DNA from 3 places in the Streptomyces rectiviolaceus genome. Region 1 is predicted to be linked to each of the others. Evidence: riboswitches for the same ligand, from Rfam matches in the RefSeq annotation. Region 1 holds a riboswitch; each other region holds the start of a gene.
The links. A riboswitch is a leader RNA that binds a small molecule or an ion and turns the genes downstream of it on or off. The one in region 1 is predicted to bind cobalamin.
Positions count from the first base shown of each region.

Region 2: linked by a shared signal. The riboswitch ahead of ABD378_RS25255 (CbtB domain-containing protein) and the one ahead of ABD378_RS24505 (energy-coupling factor ABC transporter permease) in region 1 are both predicted to bind cobalamin.
Region 3: linked by a shared signal. The riboswitch ahead of ABD378_RS24230 (cobalamin biosynthesis protein) and the one ahead of ABD378_RS24505 (energy-coupling factor ABC transporter permease) in region 1 are both predicted to bind cobalamin.

Region 1 is NZ_BAAAUG010000086.1:38,091-42,279, forward strand. Features, by position in the region: gene aceA (isocitrate lyase) at 1-409, opposite strand, end outside; gene ABD378_RS24500 (short-chain fatty acyl-CoA regulator family protein) at 677-2,089, shown strand; cobalamin riboswitch at 2,161-2,357, shown strand; gene ABD378_RS24505 (energy-coupling factor ABC transporter permease) at 2,388-3,122, shown strand; gene ABD378_RS24510 (energy-coupling factor ABC transporter substrate-binding protein) at 3,122-3,496, shown strand; gene cbiQ (cobalt ECF transporter T component CbiQ) at 3,503-4,189, shown strand, end outside.
Region 2 is NZ_BAAAUG010000090.1:47,998-52,186, reverse strand. Features, by position in the region: gene ABD378_RS25265 (glycoside hydrolase family 6 protein) at 1-350, opposite strand, end outside; gene ABD378_RS25260 (ANTAR domain-containing protein) at 512-1,267, shown strand; cobalamin riboswitch at 1,624-1,743, shown strand; gene ABD378_RS25255 (CbtB domain-containing protein) at 1,778-1,999, shown strand; gene ABD378_RS25250 (CbtA family protein) at 2,026-2,823, shown strand; gene ABD378_RS25245 (class F sortase) at 2,804-3,481, opposite strand; gene ABD378_RS25240 (hypothetical protein) at 3,497-4,036, opposite strand; gene ABD378_RS25235 (HAD-IIA family hydrolase) at 4,114-4,189, opposite strand, start outside.
Region 3 is NZ_BAAAUG010000085.1:18,996-23,184, forward strand. Features, by position in the region: gene ABD378_RS24225 (cobyric acid synthase) at 1-1,324, opposite strand, end outside; gene ABD378_RS24230 (cobalamin biosynthesis protein) at 1,321-2,262, opposite strand; cobalamin riboswitch at 2,385-2,527, opposite strand; gene ABD378_RS24235 (DUF397 domain-containing protein) at 2,765-2,980, shown strand; gene ABD378_RS24240 (hypothetical protein) at 2,977-3,285, shown strand; gene ABD378_RS24245 (hypothetical protein) at 3,218-3,769, opposite strand; gene ABD378_RS24250 (helix-turn-helix domain-containing protein) at 3,814-4,189, opposite strand, start outside.

The DNA.
Region 1 (4,189 bases):
CGATCTGGTCGGCGCGCAGCAGCGCGTTGTTGATCCGACGGACCACCTGCGGCACCGAGTTGGCCGGGTAGAGCGACTGGTCGGGGTAGGTGTGCCCGGCCTGGTTGGCGTCGGCGGCCACCTGCCAGCCGGACAGGTAGATCGCCTGAAGACCGGCCTTGACCTGCTGGACCGCCTGGCCGCCGGTCAGTGCGCCGAGCGCGTGGATGTAGTCCTGCTCGTGCAATTGGCGCCACAGCCGCTCGGCCCCGCGCCGGGCGAGCGTGTGTTCCTCGCGGACGCTGCCGGAGAGCCTGACCACGTCATCGGCGGAGTAGGTGCGCTCGATGCCCTTCCACCGGGTGTCGGTCGCCCACCGCTGAGCCAGCTCCTGGGCCGTTGCCGTCGTCGTCCCTGCCTGTGATGCCATGACCGTCTCCTGGAGACTCGTAAACTATGCGAACGCCTGGCACTGAGTGCCGAGTGAATCTGGGATGCGGCCCGCCATGCGGAGTACGGCGGGCCGCGGTACGACTCTCGCATCGGCACTCAGTGCCAACAAGCGGGGAAAGATGCCAAGTTCTGCGCATCTTTGCTCGCCGTTCTGCCAATTCTGTTAATGCCGAAATCTTCGTTCGCGTGGCTACCATCGCGAGCAGTGCCGACGAGGGCGATCGTGACCGGACAGGAGCCACGGGTGAGCAAGACATACGCGGGAGCGCGGCTGCGACGGCTGCGGGAGGAGCGCCGCATGAGCCAGGCCGACCTGGCCCGCACCCTGGCCATCTCGCCGAGCTATCTGAACCAGATGGAGCACGACTCCCGGCCGCTGACCGTGCCCGTGCTGCTGCGCCTCACGGAGGCGTTCGGCGTCGACCCGGGCTTCTTCTCCGAGCGCGACACCAGCCGCCTGGTGGCCGATCTGCGGGACGCCCTGACCGGCGAGGTCTCCGCGGGCCGGGTCTCCGCGTCCGACCTCTCGGACCTGGCGTCGCGCATGCCCGCCGTGGCGACGGTCCTGGTGGACCTCGGCCGCCGGAACCAGCACCTGACCGAACAGCTCTCCGAAGCCGCGGACGGGCGGGGGCCGGGAACGGCGGCACAGCCCCGTTCCGCGCACGAGGAGATCCGTGAGTTCTTCTACCGGCGCCAGAACTACCTGCACGAGATCGACCTGGCCGCCGAACAGTTCGCGGCCGAGATCGGCGTACGTCCCGGCGAGGTCGTGCGTGCCCTGTCCGCGCGCCTCGCCGAGCGCCACGGGGTGCGGCTGGCCGCGGACGCCGACCAGCTCCTGCACCACTACGACCCGACGGCCCGGGTCCTGCACCTCTCCAACCGGCTGCGCCCGGGCCAACAGGCCTTCCGGATGGCCACCCAGCTCGCGCTGCTCGAGTACGCGGACGAGGTGTCCGCCCTCGCCTCCCAGGACTTCGACCGGGAGACGGCGGCCTGGCCGCTGGCCCGCATCGGCATCGCCAACTACTTCGCCGCCGCCCTGATCCTGCCCTACCGCCGCTTCCACGCGGCCGCGGAGGAGTTCCGCTACGACATCGAGCGGCTGACCGACCACTTCGGGCTCGGCTACGAGACGATCTGCCACCGCCTCAGCACCCTGCAGCGGCCCCGGCTGCGTGGCGTGCCCTTCTCCTTCGTCCGGGTCGACCGGGCGGGGAACATGTCGAAGCGTCAGTCCGCGACCGCGTTCCACTTCTCCCGCGCGGGCGGCACCTGCCCGCTGTGGAACGTGTACGAGGCGTTCGCCGCCCCCGGCCGCATCCATGTCCAGGTCGCCTCCATGCCGGACGGTCAGCGATTCCTGTGGACCGCCCGTGCGGTCACCCGGCACCGCGGCGGCTGGGGCGAGCCCGGCAAGACCTTCGCCATCGGCCTCGGCTGCGAGATCCGCCACGCGTCACGGCTGGTCTACTCCGACGGCCTCGACCTCGACAGTGCCTCATCCGCCGTGCCCATCGGCATGGGCTGCCGCCTCTGCGAACGCACCGACTGCCCCCAGCGGGCGGTGCCTCCACTGGACCGCCGCCTGGCGATCGACGAGAACAGCAGCACCTTCGTCCCCTACCCCGTGGCCGGGGAGCACACGCGCTGACCAGGGGCGTACGCCCTGGTCGTGTGCGCTCGTGTGTGCCACAGCTGCAGTGGCCCTGCAAGTTGTCAGGAAACTCAGTTGCGCACTAAGGTCGCCACGCCTTGGTGAACGGGAAATCGGTGTGATGCCGGTGCGGCCCTCGCCACTGTGATCGGGAAGTCCGGCTCCAGCCCTCGCGGCAGCCACTGGGTGCACACGCACCCGGGAAGGCGGAGTCCGGTCGGTACGACCCGTCAGCCAGGAGACCGGCCAAGGCGCGTTGTCCATCCACGAGGTGCTGGAGAGGGTCTGCTTAGCCATGCACATAGCCGAGGGTTTCCTGCCGCCGGCGCACGCGATCGCCTGGGGCGTAGCGTCCGCGCCGTTCGTAGTCCACGGAGTCCGCTCCCTGACCCGTGAGGTCAAGGAACACCCGGAGAGCACACTGCTCCTGGGCGCCTCCGGTGCCTTCACTTTTGTCCTTTCCGCACTGAAAATCCCGTCCGTTACGGGCAGTTGCTCACACCCGACGGGCACCGGGCTCGGCGCGATCCTGTTCCGGCCGCCGATCATGACGGTGCTCGGCACCATCACGCTGCTGTTCCAGGCCCTGCTGCTCGCCCACGGCGGGCTCACCACGCTGGGCGCGAACGTCTTCTCCATGGCGATCATCGGGCCATGGGCCGGATACGCCGTCTACCGGCTCCTGAAGCGGTACGACGTGCCGCTCATGGTCGCCGTGTTCTTCGGTGCGTTCGTCGCCGACCTGTCCACGTACTGCGTCACCAGCGTCCAGCTCGCCCTGGCGTTCCCCGACCCGAGCAGCGGATTCATCGGCGCCCTGGGCAAGTTCGGCGGCATCTTCGCCGTCACGCAGATCCCCCTCGCGGTCAGCGAGGGACTGCTCACCGTCATCGTGATGCGGCTGCTCGTGCAGTCCAGCAAGGGCGAGCTCACGCGGCTCGGCGTGCTGCTCCAGGGCAAGCAGTCGGCCGCGAAGACGGACAGGGACGCCAAGACGGACGCCAAGACGGAGACGGGGGCCGGCGCCTGATGAGCAGGAACGCGAAGATCAACACTCTGCTCCTCCTCATCGTCGCCGCGCTCGCGGTGCTGCCGTTGGCCCTCGGCCTCGGCGACGACGAGAAGGAGCCGTTCACCGGGTCCGACGCCCAGGCCGAGACCGCGATCACGGAGATCAAGCCGGATTACGAGCCGTGGTTCTCGCCGCTGTACGAGCCCCCTTCCGGCGAGGTCGAGTCGGCGCTCTTCGCCCTGCAGGCGGCACTGGGAGCGGGCGTCCTCGCGTACTACTTCGGTCTGCGCAAGGGACGCCGTCAGGGCGCGGAGATCGCACGGGCCGAGGACGCACCCGCGGAGCAGCACTCCGACGTGGAGGGCCCCCGGCCCGAGACCGAGCAGGTCTGACCCCGCGTGCTGCCCATCGACGCGGCGGCGCACAGCAGTCGCTGGCGCCGCCGCCACCCCGTGGACAAGGCCGTGCTCGGGCTCGGCCTCACTGTCCTGGCCGTCTCCCTGCCGCCCTGGCCGGGCGCCGCCCTGGTGCTGATCGCCGCGCTCGCCGTGCTGCTCGGACCCGCGGGGGTGCCGCCGCGCAAACTGTGGCGCGCCTACCGCGTACCGCTCGGCTTCTGCGTCACCGGCGCCCTGACCCTGATCGTCCAACTCGGCGGACCCGAAGGGTTCGTCACGCTCGCCGACGGCGGACCCACGCGGGCGGGCGGCCTGCTCCTGCGCACCTCGGCGGCCTCGCTCGGCGTCCTCCTTTTCGCCTTCACGACACCGATGTCGGATCTGCTGCCCCGCCTGGTGAAGGCGGGCGTTCCGGCGCCGGTCGTGGACGTGGCGCTCGTCATGTACCGGATGAGCTTCCTGCTCCTGGACTCCATGAGCAGGATCCGGCAGGCGCAGGCCGCGCGGCTCGGCCACACCACCCGGGCCGCCACCTGGCGCTCCCTCGGCGGTCTTGGCGCCACCGCGTTCGTGCGCGCCTTCGACCGGGCGACCCGGCTGCAGGCCGGGCTCGCCGGACGCGGCTACGACGGAACCCTGCGGGTGCTCGTGCCCGACGCCCGGATCTCCCGGAGCTTCGTCGCCATG
Region 2 (4,189 bases), on a different contig from region 1:
GCCTTCTGGGCCGCCTCGGTGAAGCCGCGGGACTGGTCCTCCGCGTTCTCCGGGATGATCCATTCGGCGACGGGCTGTTCGGCGATCTTGCGGATCAGCTCGGCGTCGTCCTTCTTCCCGTCCTTCTCGTACGTGGCGACCTGCTTGGCCGCGTTCCCGTCCGGGTTGACCCAGTACGGGTCGGTGCCCTTCGGCTGTTGTTCGACCGGCTTCCCCGACGACCCCTCGTTGTCCGAGCCGTCATCGGAGGAGCACCCCGACAGCAGCAGCGCCGCCCCCGCAAACGCCGCCGCAGCCTTCACCCCCCTGGCCGCGATTCGATGACCGCGGCCGGTGCCTTTGTGGTACATCCACTCCCCCTTGGGTGCACTGTCCGATTCTCAATCCTGACATACGCACTCCCGGCCCACGAGGCCCGCCCGTCGGCTACGGAGACCTGTTGGTGAGCTGTTACAGCTCGGCGCCCGGGGGTAGGCGCAGTGGACGGGGCAGCGCTCATGGGGAGGAGATCATGCAGGATCGCACCTCTGAACTACGGCTGGCCGAAGTCCTGGTGGAGACCACGGACACCTTGGACGACGACTTCGATCCGGAACGCCATCTGGGCCGGGTCGCGGGCCACTGCGTGGAGCTGCTGGCCGCTGCCGCCGCCGGGGTCATCGTCGACGGCTCCGGCAACTGCCCCGTCTCTCTCGGCGGCCATCCACAGGACCTGGCACTCGCCCTGCTCGGGGCCCAGCAGAGTGGTGGACCCTGCGTGGAGAGCTTCGGCTCGGGCCTGCCCGTGCCGCCGGTGCGGCTCGCGGCACCCGAACCCGCCGCGCGCTGGCCGGAGTTCACGGCGCTGGCCCGCCGCCACGGCATCGGGGTGACGTACGCGGTTCCGCTGCGACAGCGCGCGACCGTGCTCGGCGCGCTCAACGTCTTCGTGCCCGAGACCTCCCTGGCCCCGCACACCGACGGCGAGTTGCGCCTGGCGCAGGCGCTCGCCGACGCCGCCGCGGTCGGTCTGCACAACCACCGCGCCTACACGCAGTATCGGACCCTCGCCACACAGCTCCAGGGCGCCCTGACCAGCCGTATACGCATCGAACAGGCCAAGGGCATACTCGCCGAACGCTGGCGGACCGACCTGGACGAGGCCTTTGACGTACTGAGGCGGTACGCGCGTAGAGAACGGCTGGTCATGCAGGTGGTCGCCACCGAGGTGATCAAGGGTTCCCTCGATGACGCGGCGCTGCGCGGCAGTTGGTCCGAACCTTCCTGAAGGTCATCCCGAGAGCCGCCACCACCTGCGGTGATCACAGAGAGAAAGCGGATCACGACTTGGCGTCAATCCACCTCTAGGCTCCAGCGCTCATCCGTTCTAGAGTCGTCACAACGGCCCAAGCCCCCGGCCTGAACGCCCATCCCGCACAACGGGGTTGGCCATCGAACCTCCCGCGCCGGCGCCGGGTTACTCCCGCAGCTCGTGCGCGCGCGGTCGAGGACCAGCCCGGTCGACGGCTCCGGGGGGAGCGGGCCGCCGACCGGGCCGGGTTGTCCGGATCCGGATTGTCCGGATACAGCCTCCATTGACGTTGACAGTGTCCATGCCGACTGGGACTCTCCGGGACGACAAGTCCATACATCGAGGCGACGGTTGACAGGAACCCGGTGCGATACCGGGGCGGTCCCGCCACTGTGACCGGACGCCCGCGCGGCGTGCGGAAGTCAGGAACTGAACCGTCGTACTCCTGCTTCGGGGCGTGGAAACCCCGGAAGGAGGCCCTCCGGCATGTCATCGCACTCCGCGGCATCGCGCACCGACAGCACGGCGGCCCAGGCGGCCACGGCCTCGACCCGCGACTGGCTCATCGCGTCGGCCGCGGTCATCATCGCGTTGATCGCGCTCTACGCGGTCTTCATCGACAACGGCGCGCTGATCTCGGCGACCGGCAGCTATCTCCACGAGTTCGCCCACGACGGCAGGCATCTCCTCGGTGCCCCGTGCCACTGACCGGGCACGGACACGGACACGGCACCATGCCGACGCCCCAGTCCTCGCCGGTCTCGCCGGTCCTGCCCCTGCTCGGCCGGGGTCTCGTCGCGGGAGGCGTGGCGGGCCTCGCGGCGGGGCTCTTCTCCCTGCTCCTCGCCGAGCCGCTGATGGACCGGGCGATCCGCGCCGAGGAGAAGCGGTCGGTCCAGCACCACGAGGAGCTGTTCACGCGCTCGGCCCAGCACGCGGGACTGGTGGTCTCCGCGGTCGTCGCCGGTCTGGCCGTCGGCATCCTCTTTGCCGTGGCGTACGCCCTGGTGCACCGCCGCGACCCGGGCTCGGCCCCGTGGCCGCGTGCCCTGGCCTTCGCGGGAGCGGCCTTCCTCGCCGTCTCCCTGGTGCCCGGTCTGCGCTACCCGGCGAACCCGCCGGGCGTCGGTGACCCCGGCACGGTGGGCGACCGCCAGGCGATGTGGCTCGCGGCCATGGCGATCGGCGTCCTCGGCATGTTCCTGACCTGGCAGGTGTACGTACGCCTTGCGGGCAGACCCGTCCCGGTGCGGCAGATCGCGGCGGTCCTCACGACGGTCGCCGTCCTGGCCTCGCTCTTCCTGCTCCCGGACAACCCCGACCCGGTCCCGGTCGACGCGAAGCTCCTGTGGGACTTCCGCGTCGTCTCGATCGCCTCGCACGCCCTGCTGTGGGCCGTGTTCGCGGCGGTCTTCGGGGGCCTCGGCCTGCGGGCCGTCCGGGAAGGGGCCGCCAGGGGTGCCGCCGGGGGCGCGAGCGCGGCGGGAGTGCCCTCGCGCCTCGGCGCCACCCCTACGACCCCACCCCGGTGAGGTAGGCGGACACCACCACGTTCGCCGAGTACGTCTTGGTCGCCCGGTCGAACGTGCCGCCGCACGTGATCAGGCGGAGTTCGGCGCGGCCCTCCTCGTGGGGGCCGTACGCCTTCTTCGCGTCGAAGCGTTCCCGGCTGAGGACCTGGACGTCGTCCACGGTGAACTCCGCGACCGAGCCGTCGTCCCGGGTCACAAGGACCTTCTCGCCCGGGCGCACCGCGCTGAGGTCGTAGAAGACCGCGGGGCGCGTCTCGGTGTCGACGTGGCCCACGAACAGGGAGGTGCCCGCCGCTCCGGGGCGTGTGCCGCCGCCGTACCAGCCGACGGAGCCCGCCTGCTCGAAGGGCGGCGGATCGATGGCGCCGTCCTGATCGAGTCCGCGGGCGACCACCGGCGCCCGCACCTTCAGCGAGGGGACATCGACACGCTGCGGCTTCGCGGCGCCCAAGGGCTCGTGCGCGTCCGGGAGTTCGACGGCGAACGGCCTGCCGACCGCCGCGACGTCACCGGTCGTGGGCTCCGAGACACCGCCGCGTACGTCGGTGATCTCGCTGCCCCACAGCCAGAGCCCCACGAGCACCAGCGCCCAGGCGACCCCGGTGAGGAATCGCCCGTGCCCCGCCGGCTGCCCGTCCGGCTTCTCATGGCCCGACACGTCGTTCGTCGCCCGTCACTCGGAGCGGCGCCGGCGGACGCTGCGGAACGCCACGGCCACGGCCGCCACCCCGGCGAGCACCAGGCCGATCACCGCGTGCCGGGTGCCGGGCCCCGCCTCCTGGGCGTGCGCGGCAAGCTGCGCGGTGCCGCCGCCGCCCGCGCGTACCGGCGAGACGGGGGCGGGATTGTTCGGGACGATCTGCACGGTGCCCACGCCCTGGTGGGGGTGACCGTCGCAGATGACAGTGACGTCGTGCGAACCCTCGACGCCGTCGCGGAGCGTGGCGGAGCCGTTCAGCGAGTACTTGCCGCCGTCCCTGCCGGTGAGCTTCGCGTCTCCCGTGAACGCCCCGGACCCGGCGGACCCGGTCGTGCCCTCACAGCCCGAGACGCTGATCTCCACCTTGGCCCCGGGCGCGGCGCTGGAAGGGGTGACCGTGGCATGCACTTTGCCCTCGTCATGGGCGTGCGCGGGTGTCGCCGCGGCGATGGGAAGCGCGGCGAGGACAACCGCCCCGGCTATGCCACGCAGGGTGAGTGTTCCTCTACGCATCGTGAACCTCCTGTTTCGAGGTTCACGCGCGACGGCGTCCCACGCCTCCCGTGTGCGGCAAACGGGTGGTCTTCGCGTCAGACCCGGTCGACGAGATCGGCGATGGAGTCCACGACGTTCGAGGGCCGGAACGGGTGCTGGTCGATGTCCTTG
Region 3 (4,189 bases), on a different contig from region 1:
CGACCTCGGTCAGGAAGCGGCGCCGGAACGCGTCGCTCTCCAGGGAGCCGTGCCAGTGCGTGCCCCACACCTCGCCGACGCGGCAGCCGTCCAAGAAGGGCTCTCCGCCCAGGACTTCGGCGACGCCGTGATGGATCTCGTACCCCTCGACGGGTTCGCCGAGCGCCTCGCCGACCGGCCGTGCGAGGGTCTTCTCGCGTGCGAACCGCACCCGCACGGGCAGCAGTCCGAGCCCGTCCACGGTCCCCGCACGCGACTCGACGTCATCCTCGATACGCTCGCCGAGCAGCTGGAAGCCGCCGCAGATCCCGAGCACGGGTCGCCCCTCGGCGGCGCGCCGCGCGATGGCGTCCGCGAGACCGCGCTCGCGCAGCCACTCAAGAGCGCGGACGGTGCCGCGCGTCCCCGGTACGACCACGAGATCGGCGTCGACGAGCTCATCGGCCCGGTCCACGAACCGCACGACGACGCCCGGTTCGGCGGCCAGGGCGTCCACGTCCGTGAAGTTCGACATCAGAGGCACGGCACAGACGGCGACCCGCAGCACGTCATCACCGACCGGGGGAGCGACGGCGGACTCCCTGACGGCACCCCGCAGGGACACCCGAAGCCCGTCCTCCTCGTCGATGCCGAGGCCGTGCTGGAACGGCAGCACACCGAACGTACGCCGCCCGGTGAGCCCGAGAAGCATGTCGAGCCCGGGTTCGAGCAGCGAGACGTCGCCCCGGAACTTGTTGACGAGATACCCGGCGACCAGCTCCTGGTCCTGGGCGCTCAGCAGCGCGGTCGTACCGAAGAAGGAGGCGAAGACGCCACCCCGGTCGATGTCGCCGACGACCAGGACGGGGAAGCGGGCGGCCCGCGCGATCCCCATGTTCACGATGTCCGTACGCCGCAGATTGATCTCGGCGGGACTGCCCGCGCCTTCACAGATCACGGCGTCATAGCTGCCCCGGAGCTCCTCCAGGCATCCCACGACGGTGGAGAGCAGCGCTTCCTGCCGTCCGCCGTGGTAGCCGCGCGCGGTCATCTCGCCCACGGGCTTGCCCATGAGGACGACCTGGCTGCTGCGGTCACTGCCCGGCTTGAGCAGCACGGGGTTCATCAGCGCGCTCGGCTCGACCCTGGCGGCCTGTGCCTGCATGGCCTGGGCCCGCCCGATCTCGGCACCTTCGCGCGTGACAAAGGAGTTGAGGGACATGTTCTGCGCCTTGAAGGGCGCGACGGAGACCCCCTTGCGGGCCAGCCACCGGCAGATCCCGGCGGTGACGACGCTCTTCCCCGCGTCGGATGTGGTCCCGGCAACGAGCAGTCCACCACTCATGAGGCGCCGCCTTTCCGCATAGTGCTCACCGCTGCGGCGACCCCCAGGGCCAGCAGCCCGACCCGTCGCGACAACCGCACGGCCCGCTCGATGTCCGCCACTTCGACGGCCCGCCCGCCCGTGTTCAGGACAGGCCGGTGTTCCACCCGGCCTCCGTACGAGAGGGTCCCCCCGAGCCTTACCCCCAACGCCCCGGCGAAGGCGGCCTCGACGGGCCCCGCGTTGGGGCTCGGATGCTTGGCGGCGTCCGCACGCCAGGCCCGCAGGGCTCCCCTCGGAGCATCCCCGGCGGCAGCCGCGAGCACCGCGGTGAGCCGGGCGCCCGGCCACCCCAGAACATCGTCGAGCCGCGCGGAAGCCCACCCGTACCGCCGGTACTTCACGGACTTGTGTCCGACCATGGCGTCGAGCGTGTTGACGGCCCGGAAGGCGACGAGCCCCGGCACCCCGCCGACGGCGCCCCACACGAGCGCCCCGACCACAGCGTCGGAGGTGTTCTCGGCGACGGACTCGACCACGGCACGCGCGATGCCGTCGGCGTCCAGCGACCGCGGATCCCGCCCGCACAGATGCGGCAGCCGCTCCCGCGCCACCTCGACGTCCCCGGCGGCGAGCGCACCGCCGATGGCCCGCGCCTCACGTCCGAGGGAGGTGCCGCCGACCACGGCCCAGGTGGAGGCGGCGGTCAGCGCGACGGACGCGGCGCGTGAGTCACGTACAAGAGAAGAGACCAGGACGGCGGCACCCGCCGCGCCCCCGGCACACACCACGGCATGCAGGGCGCCCCATCCGCGGTGGTCACGCCACAGCACACGCTCGACAGCGCCCGCCGCCCGGCCGAACGCGGCGACCGGGTGCCCGCGGCGAGGATCGCCGAGGAGCAGATCACCGAGGAGGCCGGCGGCGGCGCCGTACGCGAAGTCGCGATCGGCACACATGGCTTCAGCCGACCGGTACGTGGAGGAGAGCGAGGGGCCCGGCCTGGACGGGCAGGGGCACAGAGACCGGCAACGGGCGGCCGCGCATGGCGATATGTCCTCACTCAGGGTGTCCGCGCCCTGGTTCGACGTGACCGGCGGCGAGAGTTCCTGGCTTCCGAGGGGTCGTCTCCTCGATGACAGTGGCGGGACCGCGCCGGATTCGCACCGGCTTCCTCTCCTGCCGCCGTAATGGCTCCGGCAGTCCACCACGCCCGCGAACGCCCGTCAACTTGCCGTTGACCTGGGACGGGAGAGTGTGCCGAGGCCCACATGGGGCCGGTTTATCCCTAGGCCTGGAAATTGAACTTTCCTAGACTGGAACACGACAACCGGAGAGCGGTCCAGGAGTGATTCGGTCCGGGTCGGTACGTGGTGTGGCGGTTCTCGGCGGACCTGTGGGCCCTCCAAGATCACGGCGCTATCGTGCGGGACGCAGGCTCTCTGGTAGGGGGAGGTCGGCGTGTCCCATGGGAGTTCGTCCGGACGGTCCTGGTGCAGGAGCAGCCACAGCGGGGACGAAGGAGACTGCGTCGAAGTCGCCTTCGTGCGGGAGGCGGTGATCGTCCGTGATTCGCAGAACCCGTCGGGGCCGCGCGTCGTCTTCTCTGTTGAGCGTTGGCAGGCGTTCCTGAACGCTCTCGTCGGCGACGGGGGAGAGAGAGGGGGGACAGGATGACCGAGCATCATCTCGCCGAAGTGCGGCACCTGGTGAACGGTGTGCACGGGGGGAAGCGGAAGGCATCCGGGGTTGTCGTGGTCGTGGCGGGGTGCGTGCTGCTCGGTGCGGCCGCCACCCTGGTCGGCGCGGCGGCCGCCCTTCTGGTCGAGGGGACGGCGGCGCGGCTGGCCGTCTGGGCACTCGCGGCCGCGGTGGCCGCGGTGTCCATGGGCCTGTGGTGGGGATTCGCCGAGTTCAGGCAGGATCGTCGGCCTTGGGCTGGGGCCGCTGAGCGGGAACCACAGCGCGGCGGTCGTCGCTGAGCGCGGGCGTAGTCCCTGTCTGCGAGATCAGCTTGGCGAGCTGGCGGCTCAGCGCGATCACAGGGGTCGAGAAGACGGCGATCACCGAGCCGACCGTCCAGAAGCCCGTCATGCCGACGGCGCCCAGGACGACGAGCACTCCCGTGAGCGTCAGCAGCAGGACGAGTATGCAGCCGGTGCAGTAGACGACCCTGGTCGTGAACATCCGGACGTTGTCGTCCGTGCGATGGCGGTCCAGCGTGTCCATCCGGTCCGTGCGGTCCTGGTCGGCCATCGCTTCGCGGACGAGCTGGTTGTAGGAGGGGCCGTCGGCCGGTGTCTGTCCGAGAGCGGCGCTGCCGGTGGCATCGGCGGTCGAGCCTGCGGGGCTGCCGGTGGAGGCCCCACCGGCACCTTGCGCACCACCCGAACCACCGCTCGGCCACGGCGCCTGCCTGATGGCCGCGAGAACCCCCTGCCACCACTCTCGCAACGCGGCTGGCATCTTGAGGCCTCCTCGCTCCTCCCGGACTCCTTGGGGCCGGGAGGTCAGCTGCTGTCAATGCCGTCCCTGATCTGATTGATCAAGTCGATGGCCTGCTCCCCGGCGTACGCGGTCTCGCGGAGAGATTCGAAGCACTCCTGGTGACGCACGATCAGCTCGTGGTCGTCACGGATCGACTGGTTTCCCTGGGCTTCCAGGTACAGCAGGTCCTCGTCGTCGAGGAAGCCGAGCAGGATGAAGCTGCTCAGGGTGGAGTAGTGGGCGCCCGCCGTGAACGGCAGCACCTGGAGGGACACCTTCGGGCGCGTCGAGATGTCGATGAGGCGCTGCAACTGGGCGCGCTGCACGCGTGGTCCGCCGATCTGCCGGTGCAGCGCGGCCTCGTCGACGACGAAGAACGTGAACGGCGGGTTCTCGCGC